Regions from separate parts of the Streptomyces sp. NPDC052910 genome, predicted to be linked through region 1. Evidence: riboswitches for the same ligand, from Rfam matches in the RefSeq annotation. Region 1 holds a riboswitch; each other region holds the start of a gene.
The links. Region 1 has a riboswitch for cobalamin ahead of metE (5-methyltetrahydropteroyltriglutamate--homocysteine S-methyltransferase). Riboswitches for the same ligand answer to the same signal wherever they lie in the genome.

Region 1 (9,835 bases):
ACTCCGGCCCGGCCAGCCTGCGCCGCGACGGCGGTCTCGTCGTCCACTGGGCCAACGTCACCTCCGCCCTGGACCTGGGCGGCGGCACCGTGTACGGGGCGCCTTTCTGGGACCAGGCCAGGGTCAGCGCCGACAACCCCGTCGAGCGCGTCGAGAGCTATCGCAACAAGCGCATCTTCATGGTCGCGGGCACCAGCCCCGACCCGGTCAACCTCTTCGACCGGGCCAACGAGACCCAGGTCCTCGCCGGTCAGCGGGAGTTCCGCGGCCTCCTGGACCGTGCGGGCATCCCGTACGAGGCCCACGAGGACAAGGGCGGCCACTACTTCCGCAAGGATTTCTTCGGCGACGACCTCAACGGCATCATCGGCCGTCTCCGGAAGGCCTGACGGCCTGGCGGCCGGTAGGCCGGTCCCGCGCCCGCCGGGCGAGCGGTCCCGGCGGACGTGGGCGGGCGGGTCAGGCGTCAGGCGGCGGCAGCGCGGGAAGGATCCCGGAGAATCCCGGCCACAGGCCCCAGGGCCGTAGAAAGCTCCAGGAGATCACATGAGCGGTCGCCTGTTCCACGCGTCGAGGAGAACCTCAGCCCACGAGAGCACCGAGCGTCGAGGAGTCGCGGACAAGGGACGGTGGTTCGCCGGCCGTGCCGTCGGACGCACCACTCGCAGGATCGCCTGCGTCGGGGCCGCGGTCGCCGCGGTCACGGTGCTCCTGGCGCCGCCCGCGTCGGCCGTCAAGCCGGGCGACCGGTTCCGTTACGGCAGCCTGGACTGCCTCGCCACCGCGGACGCGCAGTGGAACGGGGCACTGAGCTGCACCGGCACCATGAACGTCTCCTGGCGGGCCAAGGTCAAGTGCTACCTGGGTTTCACGTACTACGGTCCGTGGCAGAACAACGCCTCCGGCGGCACCAAGGAGTCCAAGACCGACTCCTCGTGCCGGTTCTACGTGGACGACATCAGCATCGACGCCGCCTGACTCGAGGAAAAGCACGTCCTGACCCGCGGGAGAGAAAACCCGGCCCTGTCCCAGGACGGGCTTTCCCCGGTTCCGCCGTCCCCCACACGCTGCCCACGACGGCGCGTCGGCGCCGTCCCGGCATCCCCTAGGCTGCGGCCATGGACACGACATGGTGGCCCTTGCTCATCCCGCTCGTGGGAGTGCTGGCCTGGGATCTCGGCAGCCGGCTCGACCGGGTCAACCGCAGGATGTCCCGGCTGGAGCGCAAGGTCGACCTGATGCTGAACCACTTGGGAATCAGCGAGAACGGCCCGGAGCTCGACCGGATCGCCGATCTCGCGCGCCGAGGGCAGAAGTTGACGGCGATCAAGGCGTACCGGCAGCTCACGGGGGAGGGCCTGAAGGAGGCCAAGGCCGCGGTCGACCGGCTGGCGGCGTAGGGCGTACACCGCCGGGCCCGACGGAGGCCGTACCGGCACCGCCGCCGGTGGCACGCATGGCGGGCACGCCCCGCGCCCGCGCGGCGGCGGTCGGTTGGTGCCGGGGCGGGGCCGGGCGTCGGATGGGCGCGGCAGGAGTCCGACGCGCTCGGGGTGCCTTTCGGCTTGCGCCGCCGGCCGACCGACGACGGGTGTCTGGGCGTCCCGCGTGAGAACCGGCGGGCGGAGGATGAGGGCGCGCCCCCGGTGTGAGACGGCGGGCACAGCGCTGCAGGCCCTGTCCGAGGAGGCGCGGCCGCCCCTCCATGGTTGTCAGAGGGCGAGTCGAGTGGGGAGCGGCGCACTCCGCCGGCCCGGGCCCCATGTTCCCGGTTCCCGGGCCGGCTGTTCCCGGGCCGTCGTCCTCCCGCGCGGTCAGCGGCTCTCGCCTGGCGGGGTGCCGCAGCTCGGGCCGCCCGGGCCGTCGAACTGCACCGAACTGAAGAAGTCCTGGTAGGAGGGGAAGAAGTTGCCCTTGCCGGTCGGACCGGCGGAGGTCACGGTCGTACAGCCGCTGTAGTTCGCGTCGGACCAGAGGTAGATGGTGGAAGCCGTCCGGTTCCAGTCCGACTTGGCCCGGTCGTTCATGCCGAGGGCCGCGAGGTCCGGGGTGCTCCTGCGCAGCGTGATCATGTCGCCGGTGCCGTCGAGGCCGGAGAACATGCAGTAGTAGCCGGCCGGGCAGCGGTCGTACCCGTCGGCGGCGTGGGCCGGGGCGGCGGCCGGCAGTGCGGCGACGGCCGTCACGGCCAGCGGAACGAGCAGAGTGCGCAACGCGTTCTTCACGTTCTGGGGCTCCTTGGTCCGGTCGGCGGGGGATGACGCCGGAGGCGGTGGGGGCCGGCCGGGGACGGCCGGGCGAGTGGAGGAAACACTTCCCTCCCTCCCTACCCCGCCACGGCACACGGAGCACACCGGTTGAGGTGACGGCGCATCGGGGAGCGCACGCGGGCAGGTGCACGCGGGCGTGCGCGGGCCGATTTCCCGCCCGGGACGACCCTGGACTCGGCAGGACGCCCAACTATATGGTCAGGGCCGACAAGCCCGTGGTGCAGGCACGTTGGCGGAAATCCGGTACGTCCCGCCGTGGCCAAAGGCGCGTGGGCAACGGCGACAGGCCGTCCGGACCTGGCGGTCGCCGACCGGGGGAACGTCACTGGCGGAGCGGCGACGCGACGCCGGGAAGGCGGCAGGCGCGTGGTGATCCGGGAGCCGGGATGCCGGGCCGCCGCCCAACGGGCGGGAGCCGAACCGGAAGGCCCGCGTCTCCCGCCACGCCCCGCCCCCGCCCACGCCGGCCCCCGGCTTCCGGCCCCCGGCCCCGGGCCGGCCCCCGGCCTTGCCCCGACAGCGGGCGTCCATCCCCGGCCCGTCGGCGAGAACCGGCCTCCGTGCCGGACGCCCGCCGTGCCCCCACGTTCGCCGACGGCTCCGCCGAGGACGTCGTCGGCCGCTGCTTCGCCCCGCTCGGCGACCCGGGGGCCGTTCCCGCCCCCGGCGACGCTCCACTACAGGAGGTGCCCTGGTGACTGCGACCCCCGCCAACCCGACGACGAACGCGCCGACCGCCACGGAAGGCAAGGCCGTCGGCTTCGTCGGCCTGGGCAACATGGGCGGACCGATGGCCGCCAACCTCGTGAAGGCGGGACATCGGGTGACCGGTTTCGATCTGCTGCCGGAGGCCGTTCGGGCCGCCGGCGCGAAGGGGGTCCGGCCGGCCGCGTCGGCCGCCGAGGCGGTGGCCGAGGCGGACGTCGTCTTCACGATGCTGCCGGCGGGACGGGACGTCCTCGGCCTCTACAAGGACGAGGGGCTGCTGTCCGCCGCGCGGCCCGGCACCCTGTTTGTGGACTGTTCGACGATCGACGTGGCTGACGCGCGGACCGCCCACGAGGTGGTGCGCGAGGCGGGGCACCGGCCCCTGGACGCGCCCGTCTCGGGCGGGGTGTTCGGCGCCGAGGCCGCCACGCTGACCTTCATGGCCGGCGGCGACGCGGCGGAGTTCGCGGCCGCCGAACCGGTGCTGGCCGCGATGGGGCGCAGATCCGTGCACTGCGGGCCCGCCGGGGCCGGGCAGGCCGCCAAGATCTGCAACAACATGATCCTCGGCATCTCGATGATCGCCGTCAGCGAGGCCTTCGTCCTCGGCGAGAGCCTCGGCCTCTCCCGGGAGGCCCTGTTCGACGTGGCCTCCACCTCCTCCGGCCAGTGCTGGGCCCTGACCGTCAACTGCCCTGTGCCCGGCCCCGTCCCGGCCAGCCCCGCCAACCACGACTACCGGCCCGGCTTCGCCGCCCCGCTGATGGCCAAGGACCTCGGACTCGCCGCCGACGCCATCCGCGCCGGCGGCGTGGACGCCGTCCTCGGGCTGCGCGCGGCCGAGTTGTACGCCGCGTTCGCCGAGGGCCGGGGAGCGGGGGAGGACTTCTCCGGGATCATTCGCGCGATACAGGACCGCTCCGGGAAGGGCGACGGAGCTGTGTGACGTACGGTGCCGTCCGTGCCGCCGACGCATCCGACAGGGAGCCGGGTGCGTCGGCGCGCCGGTGCCTCCGCCTGCCCGCCCCCGCCCGCGCGCGCCGGCGGACGGGGGGAGGGGAGCGGCCACGGCCCGGGCCCGTCAGGTCCCGGACAGCTCGGCGCGGACGGTCCGGGCGGCGGCCACCAGGTTCTCCAGCGAGGTCCGGGTCTCCGGCCAGCCGCGGGTCTTCAGGCCGCAGTCGGGGTTGACCCACAGCCGTTCCGCGGGGATCGCCTTCAGGCCGGTGCGCAGCAGGTCGGCCGCCTCCTCCGCGCCCGGTACGCGCGGGGAGTGGATGTCGTACACGCCCGGACCGGCCTCGCGCGGGTAGCCGTGGGCGGCCAGGTCGCGGGCGGCCTGCATGTGCGAGCGGGCCGCCTCCAGGCTGATGACGTCGGCGTCGAGGTCGTCGATGGCCCGGACGATGTCCCCGAACTCGGCGTAGCACATGTGCGTGTGGATCTGGGTGTCCGGCCGCACGCCACCGGTGGTGAGCCGGAACGCCTCGGTGGCCCACTCCAGGTAGGCCGGGCGGTCCGCGGCGCGCAGCGGCAGGGTCTCCCGCAGCGCGGGCTCGTCGACCTGGACGACCGGTGTACCGGCCGCCTCCAGGTCGCCGACCTCGTCGCGCAGGGCGAGGGCCACCTGCCGGGCCGTCTCGGCGAGCGGCTGGTCGTCGCGGACGAACGACCAGGCGAGCATGGTGACCGGACCGGTGAGCATGCCCTTGACGGGACGCTCGGTGAGGGACCGGGCGTACGTCGTCCAGCGCACCGTCATCGGTTCCGGGCGCGAGACGTCGCCGGCCAGGATCGGCGGGCGGACGTAGCGGGTGCCGTACGACTGCACCCAGCCGTGCCGGGTGGCGAGGTAGCCGGTCAGCCGCTCGGCGAAGTACTGGACCATGTCGTCGCGTTCGGGCTCGCCGTGCACGAGGACGTCCAGGCCCGCCTTCTCCTGGAAGGCGATCACCTCCCGGATCTCCGCCTCGACGCGCTGTTCGTAGCCGGCCGCGTCGAGCCGTCCGGCCCGCAGACCGGCCCGGACGGCGCGGAGTTCGTCGGTCTGCGGGAAGGATCCGATGGTCGTGGTCGGCAGCAGCGGCAGTCGGAGCCGGGCGCGCTGGGCGGCGGCCCGCTCGGGGTAAGGGCCGGTGCGGCGGCTGTCGGCCGCGGTGACGGCGGCGGCCCGGGCCCGGACCGCCGGGTCGTGGGTGATCGGAGAGGCGGCCCGGGAGGCCAGGTCGGCGCGGTTGGCGGCCAATCGGGCGGCGATGGCGCCGGTGCCGTGGGTCAGGCCCCGGGCGAGGGTGGCGACCTCGTCCGCCTTCTGCTGCGCGAACGCGAGCCAGCGCAGGATCTGGGGGTCGACGTCGCGTTCGGCGGTGGCGTCGAGCGGGACGTGGAGCAGCGAGCAGGAGGCCGCCACGTCGACCCGCTCGGCGAGCCCCAGCAGGGTGCCGAGGGTGGTCAGCGACTTCTCCAGGTCGGCGACCCAGATGTTGCGCCCGTCGACGACACCCGCGACCAGCCGCTTGCCGGGCAGCCCGCCCACGGCGGCCAGCGCGTCCAGGTTGGCGGCGGCGGGCCCGGTGAAGTCCAGGGCGAGCCCCTCCACCGGGGCTTTGGCCAGGACCGGGAGGGCCTCGCCGAGCCGGTCGAAGTAGGAGGCCACCAGCAGCTTCGGCCGGTCGGTGGCGGTACCGAGGTCGCGGTACGCCCGCGCGGCCGCGCCGAGTTGCGCGGGCGTACGGTCCTGGACGAGGGCCGGCTCGTCGAGCTGCACCCACTCGGCGCCCGCCGCGCGCAGGTCGGACAGGACCTCGGCGTAGACGGGCAGCAGCCGGTCGAGCAGGGTCAGCGGGTCGAAGTCCGGTGCGACGCCGGGCGCGGGCTTGGCCAGCAGGAGGTAGGTGACGGGACCGACCAGGACGGGCCGCGGGGTCAGGCCCAGGGCCAGCGCCTCCTTGACCTCCTCCGTGTACTTGGACGAGTCGGTGGCGAAGACCGTGTCCGGCCCCAGCTCCGGCACCAGGTAGTGGTAGTTGGTGTCGAACCACTTGGTCATCTCCAGCGGCGCCACGTCCTGGGTGCCGCGGGCCATGGCGAAGTAGCCGGCCAGTTCGTCGGCTTCCACCGCGGCGCGGTGGCGGGCGGGGATCGCGCCGACCATGACGGTGGTGTCGAGGACGTGGTCGTAGTACGAGAAGTCGCCGGCCGGCACCTCGTGGACGCCGGCCCGCGTCAGCTCCCGCCAGGTGTCCCGGCGCAGACCGGCGGCGACGGACCGGAGCCCGGCCGCGTCGACGCGGCCCTTCCAGTACCCCTCGACGGCCTTCTTCAGTTCCCGGTTCCGCCCCTGACGGGGGTAGCCGTACACGGTGGCCCGTGCTGCCGCGGCCGCGGGCTTGGTGGTCACGGAGATCTCCTTCGCGAGCTCGTTCCCTGGGATCCCGGCACGGATCGGGGGCGCGAAGGACGACGGACCGGGCGGTGACGCGCGTGGCTCGGCGCGGCCGTCCGCCTGGTGTGTACGCCGACCCGCCCTCGAGGTCACCGGGATGTCCGCGCACGGTGGGCCGTACGCGGGCAGTGGGCAGGTCTTCGGACTCGCGGGCGCGCCTCGTGTCGTACGAGACACCTACTGGCCGTCGCTTCCCGGGCCCGGTACGCCGGGCCCAGTGCGTATGACGGCGGTCGTTCCCGCTCACCGCTGCGGGGCAGTCCCGGATTCGCACCGGGTTCCCTCTTGCGACGCCTCCCGCCTGGCGGACGGGGCGAACCGACTGCACCCGCCACCCTAGAGGCTGCGAGGCCGCCGGTGGAAGGGAGTTCGTGACGGGAAAGGTGAGCCGGGATACGTGGGACGCGCTGTGCGGCGGGCGGACGGGGGCCGTCCGACTCGTGCGGAGCCGGTGCGGCGGGGAGCATGGAGGGGTGGGCGGCGACTTGTTCCCCGGGGTGGCGCCGACGGCCCGGACGGCTGTGGCGTGGCTGCCGCCGCGCGCGTTGTGGCCGGTGATCCAGGACATCCGCCGGGAGCACGACCCGCAGGTGCGGCGGTGGCCCCCGCATGTGAACCTGCTGTTCGGCTTCGTGCCCGAGGAGGAGTTCCCCCGGGCCCTGCCGCCGCTCTCCGCCGCGGCGGCCGAGTGCCCGGCCTTCCCGGCCCGGCCGGCGGGCGTCCGGTACTTCCGGCACCGGCGGTACGCCACGGTGTGGCTCGACCCGGCGGCCGCGGGCCGGGCCCCCTGGGAGCTGCTGTACGAGGAGCTGACGTCCCGCTTCCCGCTCTGTGGCGGTCGCGGCGACCGCTTCGTCCCGCACCTCTCGCTCGGCCGCACCACGCGGCCGCGCGCCCTGGCCGCCGAGCTCACGCCGCGGCTCGGGACGCTGTCGGCGGAGGTCGAGGAGATCACCCTGCTCTCCCGGCGCGGGGAGGAGGAGCCGATGCGGGCGCGGGCCGTGATCACGCTGGGGACGGGGGAGGTGCGGCAGCCGTCGGCGGAGTAAGGGCGGGTCCGTCCGAGGGCGTGCTCCCCGGCGGACGGCGTGGAGCACGCGGTGGCGGGCGGTGGAGGAGCACTGCCTGCGGGGCGCCGATCCGCACGCGCGGGTGGACCCGGTCGTGGGCGGGGTGTGAGGGGTGTTCGTTTGAGGGGGGTTCGTGCTCCTTCCTTTCGCCGTTCCCTGCGGGGCTGCGCCCCCCACGCCCCCGAGCGCGCCCGGGGTGCGCGTCTTCAGGCGCGGGACGGGTGGCGAGGTCGGGGTCGGTCGGCGAGCAAGCCTCCTCGTACCGCGCGGAGTTGCATGGCGTCACCTGTTTGACCGGTGACGCGCGCCGTGCCATAGTCGTCGGCACGCCCGCTGTCCCGGGCCCAGGCACTTCGCACGCACGGAGGGCTCGACATGATCGATCGGCGGACGTTCGGCAAGGCGCTCGGCCTCGGAGCAGGCGGCGCGGTCACTTCGGGGCCGGCACCGGCGTGGGCCGCGGCGGAACGGCGGAGCGGTGCCGGAGGCTCCCGCGGGCGCGGCGCGTTCCCCCCGCTCAAGAAGGTCAGGGCGGGTCTGCTGGAGGTCGGTTACGCCGAGGCGGGGCCGGCGCACGGGCCGCCGGTCGTCTGTCTGCACGGCTGGCCGTACGACATCCACAGCTTCGCCGAGGTCGCGCCCCTGCTGGCGGCCGAGGGGTACCGGGTGATCGTTCCCTTTCTGCGCGGCCACGGCACCACCCGTTTCCTCTCCGGCCGGACCTTCCGCAACGGGCAGCAGTCCGCCCTCGCCCTCGACACCGTCGCCCTGATGGACGCGCTGGGGCTGGAGAAGGCGGTGCTCGCCGGGTTCGACTGGGGGGCCAGGACCGCCGGTATCGTCGCGGCGCTGTGGCCCGAGCGCTGCAAGGCCCTGGTGTCGGTCGGCGGTTACCTGGTCGTCGACCGGGAGGCGAACCTCCGGCCGCTGGCGCCCGCGGCCGAACACGCCTGGTGGTACCAGTTCTACTTCGCCACCGAGCGCGGCCGGGCCGCCATGGAGGACCAGGACAAGCGGCACGACCTCACCCGGCTGGTCTGGGACACCGTCTCCCCGACCTGGGACTTCGACGACGCCACCTTCGGGCGCACGGCCGCCGCCTTCGAGAACCCGGACTACGCCGCCATCGTGATCCACAACTACCGCTGGCGGCTGAGCCTCGCCGAGGGCGAGCGGCGGTACGAGCCGTACGAGAAGCGGCTCGCCGCCCGGCCGTTCATCGCTGTGCCGACGGTGACGCTCGACGCCGAGCGGGACCCGTTCACGGCCCCGGGCGACGGGTCTTCCTACCGGGACCGGTTCACGGGCCCCTATGACCACCGGACCCTGAAGGGGATCGGCCACAACCTGCCCCAGGAGGCGCCCGAGGCGTTCGCCCGGGCCGTCATCGACGCCGATCGTCTGTGACGTGACGTTCCATCAATTCCAGTGGAGTGGAAGGATCGAGAAGATGACGACACGGGAAAGCGGGATGCGGGACGGCGACTCGGCCGTGCGCCACGCGCGGTTCGGCGCGCTGCCCGAGCGGATCGCCTACGAGGACATGACCGAGGAGAAGGCGGCCTCGCCCGGGGCCCCGGAGTACGGCGCCGGCGGCCCCGAGGTGCGGACCCATCTCGCCTGCCTGGCCTGGGACCTGGGGCTCTGAGGCGTCACCCGCGCACCGCGGCCGTGTGGCTGGTATGGTGAAGGCGTCAATGATCTTTCGCAGAGGAGACCGGACATGGTGGGTGACGACGACATCTCCGGGTGATACCCGGATCTGATCGGCCACCGGCAGGCGCGCTCCGAGCGGTACCGCCGTCGTGGTCGTCTCGTCCTCCCCTTTTCCCTGTGTTCAGGCGCAGTGCTCTCCGCGCGACGGTTCTTCGCGCGGCGGGGAGCTCTGCCCTCGGTTCCACGCGAGGTCATCCACATGTCCGACGTTTCCGTCATCTGCTCCCAGCTCGCCTTCTCCTGGCCCGACGACACCCCGGTCTTCGAGGACCTGTCCTTCACCGTCGGCGCCGGACGTACGGGGCTGGTGGCGCCCAACGGTTCCGGCAAGAGCACCCTGCTGAAGCTCATCGCCGGCGAACTCCGCCCGACCGCCGGTGCCCTGAGCGTGCACGGCACGACCGGCTACCTCCCGCAGACCCTCCCCCTCGCCGGCGAACCGACGGTGGCCGAGATCCTGGGCGTCGACGCGGTCGTCCGCGCCATCGACGCCGTCGAGTCCGGTGACGTGAGCGAGGAACACTTCGCCACCATCGGCGACGACTGGGACATCGAGGAGCGCACCCGCGCCCAGCTCGACCGGCTCGGCCTCGGCCACCTCGCCCTCGACCGGACCCTGGGCACGC
Region 2 (9,835 bases), 260 kb from region 1:
CACCAACGCCCATGTCGCGGAGGAGATCAGCCGCGGCACGGAGGAGTACGGCGGGGTCACGCTCACCGAGCAATACCTGTCGATGCTGCGCAACGGGAAGCGCGCCAACCCCAGCCCGGACGTGCTGCGGGCGCTGGCGAAGTTCTTCGCGGTGCCGGTCGGCTACCTGATGGGCGACCTGTCCGCACCGCAGACCGCCCGGGTGGAGGAGGAGGTCCGTTTCCTCGTCGCGATGCGCGACCAGCGGGTACGGGCCATCGCCCTGCGCTCGGTGGGCCTGCCGCCCGAGGTCCAGGACAGCCTGACCACCATCATCTCCCAGTTCCGGCAGCAGATGAACCTGCCGTCGGACCCGCCGGGGGCGGGGGGTGAGGAGCGCCCGTGACCGTCGCGGCGGACGACCGGCTCTTCACCCACTGGCGGCGTACCGAGGACGAGGACGGTGCAGTCATGCGGGTGGGGCGGATTCGCCGGAGGTGCAAGCAGCTCATCGCCGAGCTGGCGCTGCCGGCCTCCACCGATCTCCGTGGTCTGTGCGACGTCGTCGCCCGCCGCGTGGGACGGCCGATCCATCTGGTGCCGATGAGCCTCGACGGCGTCGTCTCCGGCATGACCGCCACCACCGACGACGGTTACTGGGTCGTCTACGAGCTCAAGACCTCCCCCTGGCACCAGGTCCACATCGTGCTGCACGAGATCGGCCACCTGCTGCTCGGCCACGACCAGGACCCGACCGTCACCGAGGACGCCCTCAAGGTGTGGACGCCGTCCGTCGACGTGGCCACCGCCATGCGCCGGATGGGGCTGACCATGGGCCTGGCCCGGCACCACTGCTACGACAACCTCACCGAGCGCGAGACCGAGATCCTCGGCACCCTGCTGATGGAGAAGGTCGTGCCGCCCCCGCCCGGCCAGGAGCAGCCGCTGGAGGGCCCGGCCGCCGAACTGGCGGCCTCCCTCGGCCCCGCGCTCCAGCACGTCCGCAAGGTCCGGGACGACGGCGGCGGGACGGAGGGCGGGGCCGGTGTTTGACGCCCTCTACCTGACCTTCTCCGCCGTCACCTGGGTCATCGTCGCCTACAAGGCCCGCGCCTGGTTCCGCGACCGCGGCAACACCGACCTCGGCCTGACCGCGCTGATGACCGCCGGCGTACCCGTCGTCTTCCTGTTCTCCGCGCCGAGCGTCTACCGCGCCTTCGACCGGCTCACCGGCGTGGCCAACCTCGCCATGGTCTTCCTCTACTCGGCCGTCGTGCTGTTCGCCTCCGGCGCCACCGTGCTGCTGCTCCGCTGGACCAGCCGCGGCGACGCGGCGGCGCACGCCCGCGCGGTCGGCCGGTCCCGGCTCGCGGTGGCCGCCGTGGCGGTCGCCTGGACGGTTGCGATCGTCTGCTTCGCCGTCGGCCGCCCGGACGCCGTCGAGCACCCCCGCGACTTCAGCACCGCCTACGCCGACGCCCCCGGCATCGTCGCCTTCCTGACGCTGTACCTGGCCATCTTCGGCACGAGCCTCGCCGGACTCGGCGTCCTCTGCCCCCGCTACGCCGCCACCCTCGGCCCGTCCTGGCTCTCCAAGGGGCTGCGGACGCTCGCCGCCGGCTGCTGGCTGGGACTGCTCTACTGCGCCTGCAAACTCGTCGGGTTCGTCCTCACCTGGGCCGGCCGCGACGTCTACTGGCTCTCCAACGGCGTGGCCCCCATGAGCGCCTCGGTGGCGGCCCTGCTGGTCCTCCTCGGTTTCTCGCTGCCCGCCGTCGGCCCCCGTGCCACCGCCTGGCGCCGGCTGCGCCGCCTCCACCCGCTCTGGGAGGAGGTCACCGCGCACGTCCCCGAGGTGACCATCGGCACCTCCCGTTGGGCCTCCCGCTGGCCACTGGCCGACCTGGAATGGCGGGCCAACCGGCAGATGGCCGAGATCCGCGACATCCAGCGCGGCGTCCGCCGGCACGTCGAGCCCGCCGCCCTGGAGATCGCCCACCGCCGGGCGGACGCCGCCGCGCTGGACGAGCGCCGGCTCGCCGCCGTCGTGGAGGCCGCGGCCTTCCGCCGGGGCCTGGCCAACCAGGCGACCGGCCACGTCCCGGTCCCGCACGCCGACAGCGTGGTGGTGACCGTCAGTTCCGACCCGGCGGCCGAGCACGAGCACCTGGCGCTCGTCGCCGACGTCTTCCACGACGAACTGGTCGACGCCGTGCTCGAGGAGTTACGGGAGACCAGTGCGGAGCGCCGTCCCCACTGAGGACGCGCGTCCCACAGACGTGGCGGCCATGGACGGGGGTCACGGCCGCCCGCGGCGCGGGCCGGCGCCGGTGCCCGTACTCACGGGACCGGTGCCGCCCGCGCCGAATTCGTCCACCGGGCCGGAAACGGTCGCGCGCCGGACCCGCATCGGGCGTACGCCGGGCCGGAATGGTCGCTCACCGGGCCTGCATCGGGCGTACGCCGAACCGGAAACGGTCGTACACCGAACGGGAACCGGGTGCCGTACGCCGGACCGGGAACGGGACTTGTCCACCGTGCTGGGAACGGGTTTCGTACGCCGGACCGGGAGCGGGTGAAAACGCGGCCCCCCGACCCCCGCCCGCCACCGCCCCCCTAGGGTCGGAGCCATGCGACCCATCGACACAGCGTCCCTCATCGCCGACCCCTACGGGACCCTCGCCGCGCTCCGGGAAGCCGGCCCGGTCCACCGTGTCCAGGGCGCGGACGGCAATCCCGCCTGGCTGGTGACCCGTTACGAGGACGTCCGCCGATCGCTCGCCGATCCGCGGCTCTCCCTCGACAAACGTCACGCCAAGCCCGGCAACTACGCGGGTTTCTCGCTGCCTCCGGCTCTCGACGCCAACCTGCTCAACATGGATCCGCCGGACCACACCCGCGTCCGGCGCCTGGTGGTCAAGGCGTTCACGCCCGGGCGGGTGGAGAAGCTGCGGGAGCCGGTGCGCCGCCTCGCCGACGGCCTGCTGGACGCGGTCGAACCGGCGGGCGGCGCCGACCTGCTGGCCGTGTACGCCGGCCCGCTGCCCATCCTCGTCATGTGCGACCTGCTGGGCATCCCGCAGGACCACCGCCGGGATTTCCGGAGCTGGACCGACGCCCTGATCACCCCGGACCCGGCCCGCCCGGAGGCGGCCCGCGAGGCGATCGGGAACATGATCCGGTTCTTCACCGGCCTGCTCGCCGCCAAGCGCGCCGACCCCGCGGACGACCTGCTGTCCGACCTCATCGCCGTGCGGGACGGCGGCGACCGCCTGTCCGAGGACGAACTGACGTCGCTCGTCTTCCTCCTCCTGTTCGCCGGCTACGAGAACACCGTGCACCTGATCGCCAACTCGGTGCTCGCCCTGCTGGACCACCCGGAAGAGCTCCGTGCCTTGCGAAAGAATCCGGACGGACTCGCGGCGGCCGTGGAGGAACTGAACCGCTACGACGGACCCGCTCCGCTGGCCATCCGCCGCTTCCCGCTGGAGGACGTCGAGATCGGCGGCGTCACCGTGCCGGCCGGCGAGACCGTCCTCCTCTCCCTGGCCTCCGCCAACCACGACCCCACCCGCTTCCCCGACGCCGACCGCCTTGACCTGCGACGCAGTGATTTCGGTCACCTCGCCCTCGGTCACGGCATCCACTACTGCCTGGGTGCCGCCCTCGGCCGGACGGAGACCGAAATCGCCCTCGCGGCCCTGCTGGAGCGCTTCGACAAGCTGGAACTCGCCGTTCCGCGAGAGGAACTGAAATGGCGTCCGTCGATGCGCGCCCGTGGCCTGATTTCGCTCCCCGTGCGCTGGTCGACCGCAAGCCGAACACGTTTTTGATGCATAACCCATCCTTGATGAGGTAGAACTGTCTTCGAGCCCGCCCGGTGTGCATCCCCCGTCGCACCGGGCGGGCCTTCGCGTGCCCGGGGCCGGGCGCATGACGAACCGGCCCGCCGCGATGACGGGCCGGAGGGGCCGGGGAGATTCCGGTGCGGGGAGGCCGCTCAGCCGCTGCCCGGGGGGAACTTCAGGAGTGCCGCCGCCGCCAGCATCTGGACGCTGACGGCCGCCGCCGCCTTGTGGGTCGGCAGGTGGTGCTGGCCGCGGATCAGGAGGGTGGCCAGAGCGCAGCCGAAGGCGGCGGTGACCGAGGCGGTGGCGCGGACCGGGATGGACGCGGTCGGGAGGAAGGAGTCCAGGACCAGCCGGGGGAGGTCGGTGGTCCAGAAGACGAGGACGAACAGGCTCGCCGTCGGCCCGGGCCGGCCGTTGCCGCCGAGCCTGCGGGCGATGGCGTGGGTGACCAGGCCGAGCAGCAGGCTGGCGAGCAGGACCACGCCCGAGCCGATGGCCATGGCCTCCAGGGCGAGTGGGGGACTGACGTCCCACTGGGCCCAGAACGAGTCCTTGGCCAGGGTTCCCAGCGCCCCGCACAGCAGGCAGAGGAACATGGCGGCGCCCCAGACGCTCCGGTCCCGGGCCTCGTCGAGCACTTCGACGGGCCGGTACCAGAGCCCGAATATGAGCCGGTGCCAGAGCAGCTTGCGCCGTCCGGAGTCCGGGGGGCGGGGGGAGGTCGTGGTGGTCAGGGGCATGGGGGCGATTCTCTCACCGCCCGGGCGGGCCGCCCGGGCCGGTCGGTGACGGGGCGTCGGGCGGCCCGGCCGCCGAGGCGGGCGCGGACGCTCCGTCAGGCGGGCGTGGGCTCCACCGGGCCGGTGTCGGCGTCGGGTTCCGGCGCGGCGTTCCCGCCGGGTCCGCCGTCGGCTCGCGGCAGGTACTCCTCGCTGATCTCCCGGGGACCGAACGGCCAGACCCGCTCGACGCGCGCCCACAGGAGGAAGGCGAGGCACCCCGCGCCGAACCAGGCGAGCGACCACTCGATGGGGTGCCGGCCGGGCGAATTGCGGTCGGCGTAGCCGTAGATGACGAGCCAGCCGACCAGTGCCACCAGGCTCGGCAACGGGTAGAGCCACATCCGGTACGGGCGCGGCAGCGTCGGCTGGCGGCGGCGCAGCACGGTGACGGCCGCGATCTGCCCGAGCGCCTGGACGAGCACCATCACCGTGGTGAGCAACTGGATCAGCGTCGCCAGATCCGTGTGACGGCCGATCAGAAAGCCGACGCAGCCGATCGCCCCCATGCTCAGCAGGCCGAGGACGGGGAAGCGGTGGCGCGGGTGCAGGGTGCCGAACGCCCGGAAGAAGACCCTCTCCCGGGCCGCGTTGTAGGGGATGCGGGAGGCGCCCAGCAGCCCGGTGAAGACCGACGCCACGGCGGTGATCAGGACCAGGACCGTGACGGCGTCGGCGGCCCCCGTCCCCCAGGTGCGTTCCAGGACGGCGGAGGCCACGGAGGACGAGGCGGCGTTGTCCGGGTCGAGCATGTCCCGCCAGTCCACGACGCCCAGGGTGCCGATCTGCAGCAGCAGGTAGATCGCCATGATGCCGAGGATGGAGTAGATGATGGAGCGCGGAATGGTGCGTCCCGGGTCCTTGATCTCGGCACCCATGTAGGCGGTGGTCCAGTAACCGCCGTAGTCGTAGATGCCGATGGTCAGGCCGGCCGCGAAGCCGATCCAGAAGTGATGCGCCGTCAGGTCGAAGGCGTGCGACGGATAGGTGAACGCCCGGTCCGGACTGAAGTGGGTGAACGCGGCGGTGATCACCAGCACCACGGCCGCGATCATCACGCACCAGAGGACCGTCGTGATCCGGGCCATGTTCTCCACCCGTCCCCACAGCAGCGCCACCACGACCACGATGAGCGCCAGCCCGGTCAGGTCGCCCTGGGCCGGGGTCATGCCCGGCCAGAGGTACCCCAGGTACTGGACGAAGCCCATCACACCGCTGGCCATGGCCAACGGCACGTAGAGCATGGCCGTCCAGACGAACAGGAACGGCATGAGCCGGCCCGTCCGGTACTGGAACGCCTGCCGCAGGTAGACGTAACTGCCGCCCGCGCCCGGCAGCGACGCGCCGAGCTCGGCCCACACCAGGCCGTCCGCGAGGGCGAGCAGCGCGCCCGCCAGGAAACCGATGACGGCCTGCGGGCCGCCGAAGGCCGCGACCATGAGCGGGATGGTGACGAACGGGCCGATGCCGCACATCTGGCTCATGTTGATGGCGGTGGCCTGGAACGGCCCGACACGGCGGACGAATCCGTCCCGGCCGTCCGGCGCGTCCGCTTTCTCTCCCATGGGGCCGCCCTTCCCGTTGGCGCGTTACCTGCACTCGTAGCACCGGCCCGCCCGGCCCGTCCATCACCCCGCACGAGGCGGCACGGACCGTGACGCGGGCATCGCCCGAACAGCGCACGGGAGTTGGGGCCGGTGCGCCGGACGGGGTGCTGGGCGACTCTGGCCGGGCGGTCCGCACCGCGTCAAGACCCGGGGCGCACGGGGCCGGAGCGCGTCAGGGGGCGGGAGCCGTCACCGGAACCGGAGCGCCCCCTGAGGCAGGACATGACAATCGCCACTCTCGGTGCATCCGTACTGGCAGGGGCGTTACAGTGACCCGGCCGTGGTGTTCGGGAAGACCGGTGCAGGACCCTCCCCCGGGGGGCGTCCGATTCCGGAGCGGCCCTCGCCACTGTGATCGGGGAGTGACCGTCCCGTTCCACGCGGCCCGCCGGGGCGCGTGGAGCCACTGGCCGCAGCCGGCTGCCGGGAAGGCGGGGGCGGGCGCGAACGAACCCGTCAGCCAGGAGACCGGCCACGGCATCTCAGTGAACCGATCCACGAGGTGCTGGAGCGTGAACCCCAAGATGACCCTGCCCATCGATGCGCCCACCGACGCGCCCGCCGGGCCGTCCGCCGCCTTCCGCTGGCGCCGCCAGGACACCGTGCGGACCGCCGGCCTGCTCGCCGTCATAGCCGCCCTGCACGTCGTCGCGTTCGGCGTGCTCTTCCTGCTCGTCGCCCCGAACCACTACGAAGTGGGCTCCAAGGTCTACGGCGTCGGCCTCGGCGTCACCGCCTACACCCTCGGCATGCGGCACGCCTTCGACGCCGACCACATCGCCGCCATCGACAACACCACCCGCAAACTGATGGCCGACGGCAAGCGCCCGGTCTCCGTCGGCTTCTGGTTCGCCCTCGGCCACTCCAGCGTCGTGGTCGTGCTGACCGCCCTGGTCGCCGGCGGCACCCACATGGCGAGCACGCTGATGGACGAGGACTCGGCCACCCACCAGACGCTCGGCATCATGGGCACCAGCATCTCGGGCGGCTTCCTCTACCTCATCGCCGCTCTCAACCTCGTCGCCCTCGCAGGCATCCTGCGCATCTTCCGCGCCATGCGCGAGGGCCGGTACGACGAGGCGGAGCTGGAGGAACACCTCGACTCGCGCGGCTTCATGAACCGGATCCTCGGCCGCTTCACCCGCTCGATCAGCCGCCCCGGCCAGATGTACCCGCTGGGCTTCCTCTTCGGCCTGGGCTTCGACACCGCCACCGAGGTCACCCTGATGGTCATGGCCGGCAGCGGCGCCGCCGCCGGTGTGCCCTGGTACGCGATCCTCTGCCTGCCGCTGCTGTTCGCCGCCGGCATGAGCCTCTTCGACACCCTCGACGGCACGTTCATGAACTTCGCCTACCAGTGGGCGTTCTCCAACCCGGTCCGCAAGGTCTACTACAACCTCACCATCACCGGCCTGTCGATCGCCGTCGCCTTCCTCATCGGCACCATCGAACTGGTCGGCGTACTCCACGAGAAGCTGGAACTGGACGACGCGGTCACCGGCTGGATCGCCGGACTGAACCTCGACAACGTCGGCTTCGTCATCGTCGGCCTGTTCGTCGTCGTCTGGGCCGCGGCACTCGCCTACTGGCGGCTGGCCAAGGTCGAGCAGCGCTGGGCCGCCCGGGGCGCGTCGGTCCCGGCGGCGGAGGGCTGACGCGGCGCCCCGGCGGCGCCCGCCCCGCGCCCCCGCCCGGCGGCTTCGCCGGAGCCGGGACGGGCGGGGGCCGCCGGGGCTACGGTGAGAGGGGAAGCGTCCGTTCTTCGACGAGGAGGCACATGGACCGCCAGCAGATCACCCTCACCGGTGTCCCGGAAACCCTGCTCGCCACCCTCCACGGCCGCGCCGTAGACAGCCGCTCCTGCCACTCCCTCCTGCACGACCGGACCGCTCTGGAGACCGTCCGGCGCATCGACTACGACTTCCGCAGGACGGGCATGACGTCCGTGAACGCGGCCGGCGTCGCGCTGCGCGCCCGCTGCCTGGACGACTGGACGGCCGCGTACCTGGCCCGTCGGCCCCGCGTCACGGTCCTTCACCTCGCCTGCGGGCTGGACACCCGGGCGCACCGCCTCGCCCGGTCCCCGGAGACGCGCTGGATCGACGTCGACCTGCCCGAGGTCGTCGCCCTCCGCGACCGCCTCCTCCCGGACCCCGGCGGCGACCACCGCACCCTCGCGGCCTCCGTGACCGCCGACGGCTGGCTGGAGGAACTCCCCGCCGACCGGCCGGTGGTGGCGGTCTTCGAGGGGCTCTCGATGTACCTGCGGCGGGCCGAGGGCGAACGCCTGATCCGCCGGATCACCGCTCACTTCCCGGGCGGACAGCTCCTGTTCGACTGCCTCAGCGGCCTGGGCGTCCGCATGCAGCCGCTGATACCCGTCCTCCGCAGGACCGGCGCGACCCTGCACTGGGGCATCGACGACCCGCGTGACCTGGAACGCCTGCACCCCGGCCTGACCTGCCTGGACGTCGTCCGCGGCTGCGGCCTCCCCGACGTCCGCCGGACCCCGCCGCTCGCCCGGCTGGAGGCCCGCCTGACGAGCCTCGTCCCCGGACTGCGGGACGTGTTCCGGCTGGTGCGGTTCGAGTTCCCCGCTGCCGGGGTGTAGCGGGGGACCGGGCGCCGGAGGACCGCGGGCGGCCGTCGGATGGCCGCTCCCGGCCGGGCGGTCGCGGGCGCCCGGAGTCGGCGGGGGTCAGGGGCCGGCGGGCGGCCGTCGGAAGCCGCCCCCGGCCGGGGTGACAGCGGGTCGCCAGGGGCCGGCGGGGTCAGGAGTCAGCGACGGCCGTCGGGACCCGCCCCCGGCCGCGCGGCGCCAGCCACCGGTCGAAGAACGAACGCACCAGCCCCCGCACGGCCGGAACCGACCGGTCCGGCGCGGCGGGGCCGACGAGCGCGTCCCGGTCCCGGGCCGGCATCAGCCCCGCCGCCTGCAAGCGAGGCGCCAGGGCGGCGTAGTCGGTGAACACCCAATGCCCGGCGTCGTCGAGCCGGCACCGCCTGGCCCGCCCGGCCGAACGGGACAGCACGGCCGGCCAGGAGCGCTCGAACCGTTCGTTCCGGAAGCCGTCCGTACCGGCCAGCAGCAGCGGCCGGTCCGTGCCCTCCAGTGCCACCGGGAACAGCTCACCGGGCCGGCCGTCGCCGCCCGGCGGCCGGTCCAGATACCCCTCCAGGTCGACCGCCGCCCCGATCCGCCGGTCCCGGCGCATCGCCTCGGTCACCGCGGTGCCGCCGAGGGAGTGCCCGAACACGCCCACCCGCCGCAGGTCCAGGGCCGCGCCGAGCCCCCGGGGCAGCGGGCGCCCCAGCGCGTCGGGGGAGCGGCCGGCGGCCAGGTCCGCCAACCGGTCCAGGACGAAACGGAGATCCGCGATCCGGGTCTCGACCAGGACGTCGAAGAGGCCGGGGCCGGGCTCCCCGGTGAGAACGGTCGGCCGCACCCGCTCCCGCCCGTCCATCGCGGCCGGGAACTCCACCTCGCCGGCGTCCCCCGGGTGGTCGACGGCCACCACCACGTACCCGTGGCTCGCCAGGTCTTCCGCGAGCCCGGTGCCCATGGTCCGCGGATCGCCGCCCCCGGGGCTGTACAGCAGCACCGGCCGGCGCCCCGCGA
Region 3 (9,835 bases), on a different contig from region 1:
GATCTGGAAGAGGTCTGCTGAGCGCCGGGCCCGGTCCGCTTACCCTGGACGGGCCCCGGGCTCCGGGGCGTGACAGTGCATTCGGGTTGTGAGAGAGGCGTACGGCGGCGATGGCGCAGCGAGAGACCGACCAGCCGGTGAACGACGAGTTCATCGTGGACACCGAGGACTGCGAGGAGCGGGAGACCGCGCACCGCGAGCGCGGCACGTCCCGTCCGATCACCGTGGTCGGCAACCCCGTCCTGCACAAGGAGTGCAAGGACGTCACGGAGTTCGACGACGAGCTCGCCCGCCTCATCGACGACATGTTCGCCAGCCAGCGGACCGCCGAGGGCGTCGGCCTGGCCGCCAACCAGATCGGCGTCGACCTGAAGGTCTTCGTCTACGACTGCATGGACGACGAGGGCGTCCGGCACGTGGGCCACGTCTGCAACCCGGTCCTGGACGAGCTCCCGGCCGACCGCCGGATCCTCGACGACTCCAACGAGGGCTGCCTCTCCGTCCCGACCGCGTACGCCCCGCTGGCCCGCCCCGACTACGCGGTGGTGCGCGGCCAGGACATGAAGGGCAACCCGATCGCCGTCCAGGGCACCGGCTACTTCGCCCGCTGCCTCCAGCACGAGACGGACCACCTGTACGGCTACCTGTACATCGACCGCCTCTCCAAGCGCGACCGCAAGGACGCGCTCCGGCAGATGGCCGAGGGCACGCCGCGCTACCCGGTCGTCCCCAACGACTGACGGGCCCCGGGCGGGCGGCGCGAACGGACCGGGCGGCGTGGAACGGGCCGCCCGGCCCCCCGCTCGTTCAGGCGCCGCCACCGCCGCCCCCGCGCAGCCGTTCGCGGAGCGCCTCCTCGCGGGCGGCCTCCTCGGGCGGTAGCACGTCGGACGGGAAGTCGGACGGTTCGAAGACGCGCCGGAGTTCGACCACGCCCTCCCGGAACGGGATCCGAGCCGCCCACTCCCGGGCCTGGTCCATCGAGTCCACCCGGATCACCCAGTAACCGGCGATCAGCTCGCCGATCTCGTCGAACGGCCCGTCGATCACGCTGGGCTTCCCGCCCGCGAACACCACCCGGGCGCCCTCCGAGGACGCCCACAGCCCGTCGGCGGCCAGCAGCGCTCCCGCCTTGGCCAGGGCCTCGTTGTACCGCTGCATGTCGGCGACCTCCTCCCGGGTCGGCAGCACGCCGGCCTCGGACTCCTCGGTCGCCTTGACGATCATCATGACGCGCATCAGGTGTGTCTCCTGTCCCGTTGCTGCCCCCTGACGACCAGCCTCCCCGCAGGTGGCGGCGGTCCGGGCGCCCCGGCCGACGTGTCGCCGGTTTTTCGCGAGGGTGCCGCACAACGGGAGCGGGCCCTCCCGGAGAACTCCGGAAGGGCCCGCTCGTCACCGAGGCGTGCCGGCTCAGAACTCGTCGTCGAACGCGACCGTGCCCTCGACCGCCACCTGGTACGCGGAGGCGCGGCGCTCGAAGAAGTTGGTCAGCTCCTGGACGTTCTGCAGCTCCATGAAGGAGAACGGGTTCTCCGAGCCGTAGACCGGGGCGAAGCCGAGGCGCTGGAGGCGCTGGTCGGCGACGCACTGGAGGTACTCGCGCATGGACTCGGTGTTCATGCCCGGCAGGCCCTCGCCGCACAGGTCGCGGCCGAACTGCAGCTCCGCCTCGACGGCCTCCTTCAGCATGTCCGTGACCTGCTGCTGCAGCTCGTCGTCGAAGAGGTCGGGCTCCTCCTGGCGGACGGTGTCCACGACCTCGAACGCGAAGTTCATGTGCATTGTCTCGTCACGGAACACCCAGTTGGTGCCGGTGGCGAGACCGTGCAGCAGACCGCGCGAGCGGAACCAGTACACGTACGCGAACGCGCCGTAGAAGAACAGGCCCTCGATGCACGCGGCGAAGCAGATCAGGTTGAGCAGGAAGCGACGGCGGTCGGCCTTCGTCTCCAGCCTGTCGATCTTCTCGACCGAGTCCATCCACTTGAAGCAGAACTGGGCCTTCTCCCGGATGGACGGGATGTTCTCCACGGCCGCGAAGGCGGCGGCGCGGTCGTCCGGGTCGGGCAGGTAGGTGTCCAGCAGCGTCAGGTAGAACTGGACGTGCACGGCCTCCTCGAACAACTGCCGCGACAGGTACAGCCGCGCCTCGGGGGAGTTGATGTGCTTGTACAGCGTCAGCACGAGGTTGTTGGCCACGATCGAGTCGCCGGTCGCGAAGAACGCGACGAGCCGGCCGATCATGTGCTGCTCGCCCGGGGAGAGCTTGGCGAGGTCGGACACGTCGGAGTGGAGGTCGACCTCCTCCACGGTCCAGGTGTTCTTGATCGCGTCGCGGTAGCGGTCGTAGAAGTCCGGGTACCGCATGGGGCGCAGGGTCAGTTCGAAGCCCGGGTCGAGCAGGTTCTTCTGTTCGTTCGACATTACTGGCAGGCCTCGCAGGACTCGGGGTTTTCCAGGGAGCAGGCGATGGCGTCCGCGTCGGGCGCGGCCTGCTGGACGGGGACGGGGACGGTGGCGGCCGCGCCGGCAGACCGGGCGATCCGGGTCGCCGGGCGCGAACGCAGGTAGTACGTGGTCTTGATGCCCTGCTTCCAGGCGTACGCGTACATCGAGCTGAGCTTGCCGATGGTGGGCGAGGCCATGAACAGGTTGAGCGACTGGCTCTGGTCCAGGTACGGGGTGCGGGCCGCGGCCATGTCGATCAGGGCGCGCTGCGGGATCTCCCAGGCGGTGCGGTAGAGATCGCGCACCTCCTGCGGGATCCACGCCATGTCCTGGATCGAGCCGTTGGCGTCGGTCATCGCGTCGCGTGTGGCGCGGTCCCACACGCCGAGCTTCTTCAGGTCCTCCACCAGGTAGGTGTTGACCTGGAGGAACTCACCGCTGAGCGTCTCGCGCTTGAACAGGTTCGACACCTGCGGCTCGATGCACTCGTAGACACCGGCGATGGACGCGATCGTCGCGGTCGGCGCGATGGCCAGCAGCAGCGAGTTGCGCATGCCGACGGAGGCGATCCGGGCGCGCAGCGCGTCCCAGCGCTCCGCCCAGGTCGGCTCGGTGTTCGGGTAGTGGTCCGGGTGCAGCACGCCGCGCGCGGTGCGGGTCGCGGACCAGGCCGGGTGCGGGCCGTGTCGCTCGGCGAGGTCGGCGGACGCCTCGTACGCCGCGAGCATGATCCGCTCGGAGATCCGGGTGGACAGCGCCTTCGCCTCGGAGGAGTCGAAGGGCAGCCGCAGCCGGAAGAAGACGTCCTGGAGACCCATCAGGCCCAGACCGACCGGGCGCCAGCGGGAGTTGGAGTTCCCCGCCTGCTCGGTCGGGTAGAAGTTGATGTCCACGACGCGGTCGAGGAAGGTGACGGCCGTGCGGACCGTGCGGTCCAGCTTCGCCCAGTCCATCTCGCCGTCCGCGCCGAGGTGGGCGGCGAGGTTGACGGAGCCGAGGTTGCAGACCGCGGTCTCGCCGTCGTCGGTGACCTCCAGGATCTCCGTGCAGAGGTTGGAGGAGTGGACGACCTGGCCGGGCTCGGCGGTCTGGTTGGCGGTGCGGTTGGCGGCGTCCTTGAACGTCATCCAGCCGTTGCCGGTCTGCGCGAGGGTGCGCATCATCCGGGCGTAGAGCACCCGCGCCGGAATGGTCTTGACGGCCTTGCCCTCGGCCTCGTACTTCCGGTACGCGGCGTCGAACTCGTCGCCGTAGAGGTCGACCAGGTCCGGGGTGTCCGCCGGGGAGAACAGCGACCAGTCGGCGTCCGCCTCGACCCGGCGCATGAACTCGTCCGGGATCCAGTGCGCGATGTTGAGGTTGTGGGTGCGCCGGGCCTCTTCACCGGTGTTGTCGCGGAGCTCCAGGAACTCCTCGATGTCCGCGTGCCAGGTCTCCAGGTAGACGCAGGCCGCGCCCTTGCGCCGACCGCCCTGGTTGACGGCGGCGACGGAGGCGTCGAGCGTCCGCAGGAACGGCACGATGCCGTTGGAGTGGCCGTTGGTGCCGCGGATCAGCGAACCGCGCGAGCGGATCCGGGAGTACGAGAGGCCGATGCCGCCCGCGTGCTTCGACAGCCGCGCGACCTGGTGGTAGCGGTCGTAGATCGAGTCCAGCTCGTCCAGCGGCGAGTCCAGCAGGTAGCAGGACGACATCTGCGGGTGCCGCGTGCCGGAGTTGAAGAGCGTGGGGGAGGAGGGGAGGTACGAGAGCGTGCTGGTGAGGCGGTAGAGCTCGGCCACGTCCTCCAGGGCGCGGACCGAGTGGTCCTCGGCCAGACCGCAGGCCACACGCAGCAGGAAGTGCTGCGGCGTCTCGATCACGTCGCGGGTGATCGGGTGGCGGAGCAGGTAGCGGCTGTGCAGGGTGCGCAGACCGAAGTAGCCGAAGCGGTCGTCGGCGCCGTCGGCGAGCGCGCCCTCGACGAGGGCGTCCAGGCGCTCGGCGTGCGTGCGCACGAACGCGGCGGTGTCGTCGGCGATCAGGCCTTCGCGGTGGCCGGTGGCGACGGACGCGGAGAAGGAGACCGCGCCCTGCCCGGCCGCCTCCTGGGCGATGGCGAGCGTCAGGAGCCGCGCGGCGAGCCGCGAGTACTCGGGCTCCTCGGAGATCAGCCCGGCCGCGGCCTCGGTGGCCAGCGAACGCAGTTCGGCCTCGTCCGACCCGGGGTGCCGGCCGCGCAGCGCGGCGGCGGCGACCTTGCCGGGGTCGGTGGCGGGCAGATCGGCGGTGAGCTCCGTCAGGGTGCGCAGGAGCGCGGTCCCGGGGCCGCCGGTCGCTACCGTGTCCGCCTCGGGCGCTGAAACCGGACCTGAAGCAGGTTCCGCGGGCGCGATCGTCACGTGTGGCTCTCCCTCGCTCGGCTGGGGGCCTCGGTGGGAGGGCAGGGGGGCGCGCACGCGCAGCCGACGGCGTACGGAAGCCGTACGAGGCGTGCGCGCGGGCGTCCACCGGCCCAACCCGCGAGGCCCGGACGTGTTCAGACGCCGTACCGGGCGGGCCCGGTGCTGGCGTGCTGCCGGCAGGTCCTCGGACTGCGGAACGGGCGGATTGGGCCCGTACGTACACCGTTGCGGGACAGTTCCGGATTTCCACCGGATTCCCCTGCGGCGACAGCGAGCACGAGCATACATCTAGTGCCGACGGTCGCGCGTGCCCCCACATGTTGTGTCGTCACGTCATGGGACGGTCGCGGAATGTGCTATCGGGAGGGGGCTTCGAGGCCGCCGTTCACGGAAGCGATCGCCGCTCGCCGGGCGGGAGACGGGAAGGGCGCCCGGGCTTCACGAAAGCGTAGGAGCGGTGCGGGAGCCGGCGGCGGACGACTCCGTCACGGCGCGCAGCGCTCACCCTCGCCGGCAGGAGATCGATCACACCGCCGCGAGCCGCCGGACGGGGCGACGAATCGCCGGCCGCGGCGGAACCCCCACGCCCCGGGGATATCCGCTGTCCCGTGAACCGGGCCTCCCCTACCGTGGCCCGCATGACCGATCTTCCCGTTCCTGTACGAGAGATATGCGTCCTCATCCGGCTGAACCGTGGCGCCTGCGGTCCCTATGCGCACATCGTCGCCGACTTCGAACCGCCCGGCCCGGACGGCGGGCTGGAGGTCCGCAGCGTCGTCCCCGAAGACCGGTTGCCCGCGGAGCATCTGCCCGCGCTGCGGGAAGGCCTGCTGGAAGGGCTCGCCGGGGTCGCCGCCAAGGTCGTGATCACCGACGGCACCTACCACTTCGTCGACTCCAGCGACATGGGCTATCGGATGGCCGGAGAGCAGGCGGGCCGGGCCGCCCGCGTCGGCTCCGGTTTGCTGCCGGCGTGGGAGGCGATGCGGGTGACACACGCCGACTGGCCGGGCCGGGCCTGGCTGAAGAGGAAGGGGGGCGGCACCGGGAGCCCGGTCCGTCCGTGACGCCGTCACCGGGGCGTCTGCCCCGAACGGCACCACACGGGGCCGTCGGGGCGGGAGAGACGGGAGAAGGGGCGCGGGGTGCGGGAACGGGCGGGCCAGGGGCCTACGATGCCCCTGGCCCGCCCGTCCGGGGCGTCAGTGCCCGCCCGGCGCTCCCGCCGTCGCCGGGGGCAGTTCGGCCTGGACGCCCGGGTCGCCGGCGTCCGCCGTGTAGTCGGACGCCTTCGTCTCGTCCACGCCGTCCGGTGTGCCGAGCGCCTTGAACACAAAGGTCAGCACGACCGCGACGAGCACGTTCAGCGCGAAGGCCGTGAGCCCGATATACCCCTTCTCCCCGATGAGGGGGATGAGGTTGGTGTTGCCGAAATGGTCCTGCGTGGCGCTCGGGGTGTCGTACGCGCGCCACGTGCCGTACAGCATGCCGGCCGCCCAGCCCGCCAGCAGGGCCCAGCGGTGGAACCAGCGTGTGAAGAGCCCGCCGACCAGGGCGGGAACCGTCTGCAGGATCCAGATGCCGCCCAGCAACTGGAAGTTGATCGCCACCGTCTTGTCCATGGTGAGCACGAAGACCAGGGCGCCGACCTTCACCAGCAGGGACGCCAGCTTGGAGACCTTCGCCTCGTGGGCGGGAGAGGCGTCCGGGCGCAGGAAATCCTTGTAGATGTTGCGGGTGAACAGGTTGGCGGCGGCGATGGACATGATGGCCGCCGGGACCAGGGCGCCGATGCCGATCGCCGCGAAGGCGACGCCGGTGAACCAGTCCGGGAACATGTCCTCGAAAAGCTGCGGAATGGCCAACTGGGCGTTCTTCACCTTGATACCGGCCGCGACCGCCATGAAACCGAGCATCGCGAGCAGCCCCAGCATCAGCGAGTACAGCGGCAGGATGGTGGTGTTGCGCCGGATGACGTTGCGGTTCTTGCTGGAGAGGACGGCCGTCACGGAGTGCGGGTAGAGGAAGAGGGCCATCGCCGAACCGAGGGCCAGGGTCGCGTACGCCCACTGCGCGTCCGGCCCGGTGACCAGGGCGCCGCGCGGCTTGCCCGTGTCCGGGTTCTTGACGGAGAACACCTCGCCCGCCTTGGCGAAGACGTCGTCGAAACCGCCGAGTTTGACGGGGATGTAGATGATGGCGACCGCGATGACGATGTAGATCAGAGCGTCCTTGACGAACGCGATCAGAGCGGGGGCCCGCAGCCCGGAGGAGTAGGTGTAGGCCGCGAGCACGCCGAAGGCGATGAGCAGCGGCAGGTCCTTCATGAACCAGTTGGACCCGCCACCGATCCCCATCACGTCCAGCACGGCCTGGATGCCGACGAGTTGCAGCGCGATGTAGGGCATCGTGGCGAGGATGCCGGTGAGGGCGAGCGCCAGCGACAGTCCCCGGGAGCCGAAGCGGCCCCTGACGAAGTCGGACGAGGTGACGTAACCGTGCTTGTGCGACACCGACCACAGGCGCGGCAGGAAGGTGAAGACGAGCGGGTAGCAGAGGATCGTGTACGGCACGGCGAAGAACCCGGCCGCGCCGCCGGTGTAGACGGCCGCCGGCACGGCGACGAAGGTGTACGCCGTGTACAGATCGCCGCCCAGCAGGAACCAGGTGATCCAGGTGCCGAACGAGCGCCCGCCCAGACCCCATTCGTCGAGATTGTCGGCGTGCTCCGCCCGCCGCCACCGCGCGGCGTAGAAACCCATGACCGTGACGGCCAGGAAGAAGATGATGAACACGGTGAGCGCGACACCGTTGACGCCGTCCTTCACGGCCGCCCACCCCGCTTCCGCTCCCGCTCCTGGCGGCGCACGAGCACGTAGGCGATGGTCGTCAGCGCCGTGGAGACGATCACCCAGAGCATCTGGTACCAGTAGAAGAACGGGATGCCGATGAACGCCGGCGTCAGCCTGGCATAGGAATCGACCCAGAGCATCGCCGCGAACGGCAGGGCGAGACAGACGCCCGCGACGACCATCGGGAGGGTCACGACCGGCTTGCGACGGCCGTCGGCGGGTGGTGCGGAAGCGGGTGGTTCGGACATGCGACGGCTCCGTCCCCGTGCGGTCGGCGGCATGGCGCGACGCTCGCGGAGCGATTCCTCGCGGCGCGATCATTCGCGTAATGCGCACGAAATCTAGGTGAGGGAGCCTCCGGTCGTCACCCCCTGTCCGGATATCGGTATGACAACATCAAGTTCCCTGACATGCCGGGGCGCTGGGTGCGCGCCCCGGGCTCCCCGACCGCGGCCGGGCGCGCCCCCGGCCCCGCGCATAGGCTGCAAGGTATGCGCGACAAGCCCTTTGACCTCGTCATCTTCGACTGCGACGGCGTTCTGGTGGACAGCGAGCGGATCTGCGTGCGCGTGGAGGCGCAATATCTGGCCGAGTTGGGGGCACCGTTCACCGAGGCGGAAATCACGGAGAAGTTCGTGGGGTCCCCGGCGGAGATCATGCGCGAGGCGGTCGCGGAACGCCTCGGCCGGCCGCTGCCCGCCGACTGGTGGAAGCCGTACGAGCAGCGCTACGTGGACGCCTTCGCCGCCGAGCTGACGGCCGTGGAGGGCGTCGCCGAGGCGCTGGGGGAGCTGGACGTCCCCTTCTGCGTCGCCTCCAACGGCGATCACACCGCCGTCCGGCAGAACCTGCGGCTCACCGGCCTCCACGGCTTCTTCAAGGAAGGGTGCGTCTTCAGTGCCGAGGACGTGGCACGCGGCAAGCCCGCCCCGGACCTCTTCCTGCACGCCGCCCGCGCCATGGGCGCCGACCCGGGCCGGTGTGCCGTCGTCGAGGACAGCCGGTACGGCGTCCGGGCCGCTCGTGCGGCGGGGATGCGGTCCTTTGGTTACGCCGGTGGACTGACGCCCGCCGCCTGGCTGGAGGGGCCGGGCACGGTCGTCTTCGACGACATGCGGAAGCTGCCCGCGTTGCTCGGCGCGGGGTGAGCGGGACCGGTCGGAGGCGGCAACACGGCTGTGGGCAACGGTGCTTGTCGAGGTCAGTGGTGTCTGCAATGATCGCGGGATGGTGAGTATCGGAACGCTGGTCCTGGGCGTCGACGACATGGAGCGGGCCGCCGGGTTCTGGTCCGAGGCCCTCGGTTACGTGCCACGCGACGGTGCGGTCGACGCGTCCTTCACCGTCCTGGTACCGGCCGTCGGCGGCACCGGTCCCCGACTGGCGCTGATGCCCAGCGACACGCCGGCCGAGCGGTATCCGCGCGTTCACCTCGACCTGTACGCGGACGACGCCGCCGAACAGGCCGCGGAAGTCAAGCGGTTGCTGGCACTCGGGGCCCGACGGGTCGACTGGGACCGCTATCCGGAGGACCCCGATTTCGTCGTCCTCGCGGACCCGGAGGGGAACCGCTTCTGTGTGATCGACATGAGTCACGGCTGATCCGCGACCGATCGGCAGTACATCGACGGCCGTTCGGCAGCCGGTCTGTGGCGGGTGCCCGCGCCTTCCGTCAGAGGAAGTCCGCGTGCAGCGTGGACGGCACCTCGGCCGCGTACGCCCGCAGCGCGTCGTCCAGGGAGGCGCGCCCGCAGAGGAGCAGCTCCATCAGCTCGTTCTGCGGCCGGTAGAAGCAGGATCCGCACAGGGCGGTGGACAAGGGATCGGTGGCCTTCCAGGCGGCGCGGGCGGCACCGTCCAGGACCTCCGCCCACCCGTCCGCGACGACGTCGCCGAGCCGGTAGCGGGGGTCGGGGCTCACCTGGGGACACGGGTAGAGCCGTCCCGCGGCGTCGACGGTGGCCGTGAAGCCGCTGTAGTGGCAGCGGCCGAAGCGGACCCCGGGGGCGTCGGCGGACGGGACGCCGGCGGAGTGCGGCAGCCGGACCTCGAACGCGTCGTCCGCGAGCAGAGCGGCCCGGCGCAGGGCCGGGGCGGTGCCCGCCGGGCTCTCGTGCGGGGCGGTGTCGAAGCGTATGTAGTGGGCTC

Region 2: another riboswitch for cobalamin. It lies ahead of nicT (Nickel transporter NicT); the one in region 1 lies ahead of metE (5-methyltetrahydropteroyltriglutamate--homocysteine S-methyltransferase).
Region 3: another riboswitch for cobalamin. It lies ahead of ACZ6X9_RS02530 (ribonucleoside-diphosphate reductase subunit alpha); the one in region 1 lies ahead of metE (5-methyltetrahydropteroyltriglutamate--homocysteine S-methyltransferase).

The regions. Positions count from the first base shown of each region.
Region 1 covers NZ_JBVJJR010000002.1:689,541-699,375, reverse strand. The annotation lists gene ACZ6X9_RS08770 (alpha/beta hydrolase) at 1-389, shown strand, start outside; gene ACZ6X9_RS08765 (hypothetical protein) at 547-978, shown strand; gene ACZ6X9_RS08760 (ribosomal protein L7/L12) at 1,119-1,400, shown strand; gene ACZ6X9_RS08755 (peptidase inhibitor family I36 protein) at 1,815-2,225, opposite strand; gene ACZ6X9_RS08750 (hypothetical protein) at 2,831-2,968, shown strand; gene mmsB (3-hydroxyisobutyrate dehydrogenase) at 2,965-3,924, shown strand; gene metE (5-methyltetrahydropteroyltriglutamate--homocysteine S-methyltransferase) at 4,060-6,378, opposite strand; cobalamin riboswitch at 6,538-6,761, opposite strand; gene ACZ6X9_RS08735 (2'-5' RNA ligase family protein) at 6,897-7,472, shown strand; gene ACZ6X9_RS08730 (alpha/beta fold hydrolase) at 7,869-8,900, shown strand; gene ACZ6X9_RS08725 (hypothetical protein) at 8,902-9,141, shown strand; gene abc-f (ribosomal protection-like ABC-F family protein) at 9,409-9,835, shown strand, end outside.
Region 2 covers NZ_JBVJJR010000002.1:426,054-435,888, reverse strand. The annotation lists gene ACZ6X9_RS07715 (helix-turn-helix domain-containing protein) at 1-385, shown strand, start outside; gene ACZ6X9_RS07710 (hypothetical protein) at 382-1,032, shown strand; gene ACZ6X9_RS07705 (MAB_1171c family putative transporter) at 1,025-2,239, shown strand; gene ACZ6X9_RS07700 (cytochrome P450 family protein) at 2,610-3,812, shown strand; gene ACZ6X9_RS07695 (YIP1 family protein) at 3,980-4,570, opposite strand; gene ACZ6X9_RS07690 (APC family permease) at 4,666-6,174, opposite strand; cobalamin riboswitch at 6,481-6,707, shown strand; gene nicT (Nickel transporter NicT) at 6,741-7,871, shown strand; gene ACZ6X9_RS07680 (class I SAM-dependent methyltransferase) at 7,994-8,827, shown strand; gene ACZ6X9_RS07675 (alpha/beta hydrolase family protein) at 8,988-9,835, opposite strand, start outside.
Region 3 covers NZ_JBVJJR010000001.1:588,208-598,042, reverse strand. The annotation lists gene ACZ6X9_RS02550 (tetratricopeptide repeat protein) at 1-21, shown strand, start outside; gene def (peptide deformylase) at 111-740, shown strand; gene ACZ6X9_RS02540 (YciI family protein) at 808-1,239, opposite strand; gene ACZ6X9_RS02535 (ribonucleotide-diphosphate reductase subunit beta) at 1,414-2,427, opposite strand; gene ACZ6X9_RS02530 (ribonucleoside-diphosphate reductase subunit alpha) at 2,427-4,832, opposite strand; adenosylcobalamin-variant (AdoCbl-variant) riboswitch at 5,006-5,106, opposite strand; gene ACZ6X9_RS02525 (hypothetical protein) at 5,474-5,902, shown strand; gene mctP (monocarboxylate uptake permease MctP) at 6,038-7,663, opposite strand; gene ACZ6X9_RS02515 (DUF3311 domain-containing protein) at 7,660-7,935, opposite strand; gene ACZ6X9_RS02510 (HAD family hydrolase) at 8,179-8,835, shown strand; gene ACZ6X9_RS02505 (VOC family protein) at 8,915-9,289, shown strand; gene ACZ6X9_RS02500 (radical SAM protein) at 9,360-9,835, opposite strand, start outside.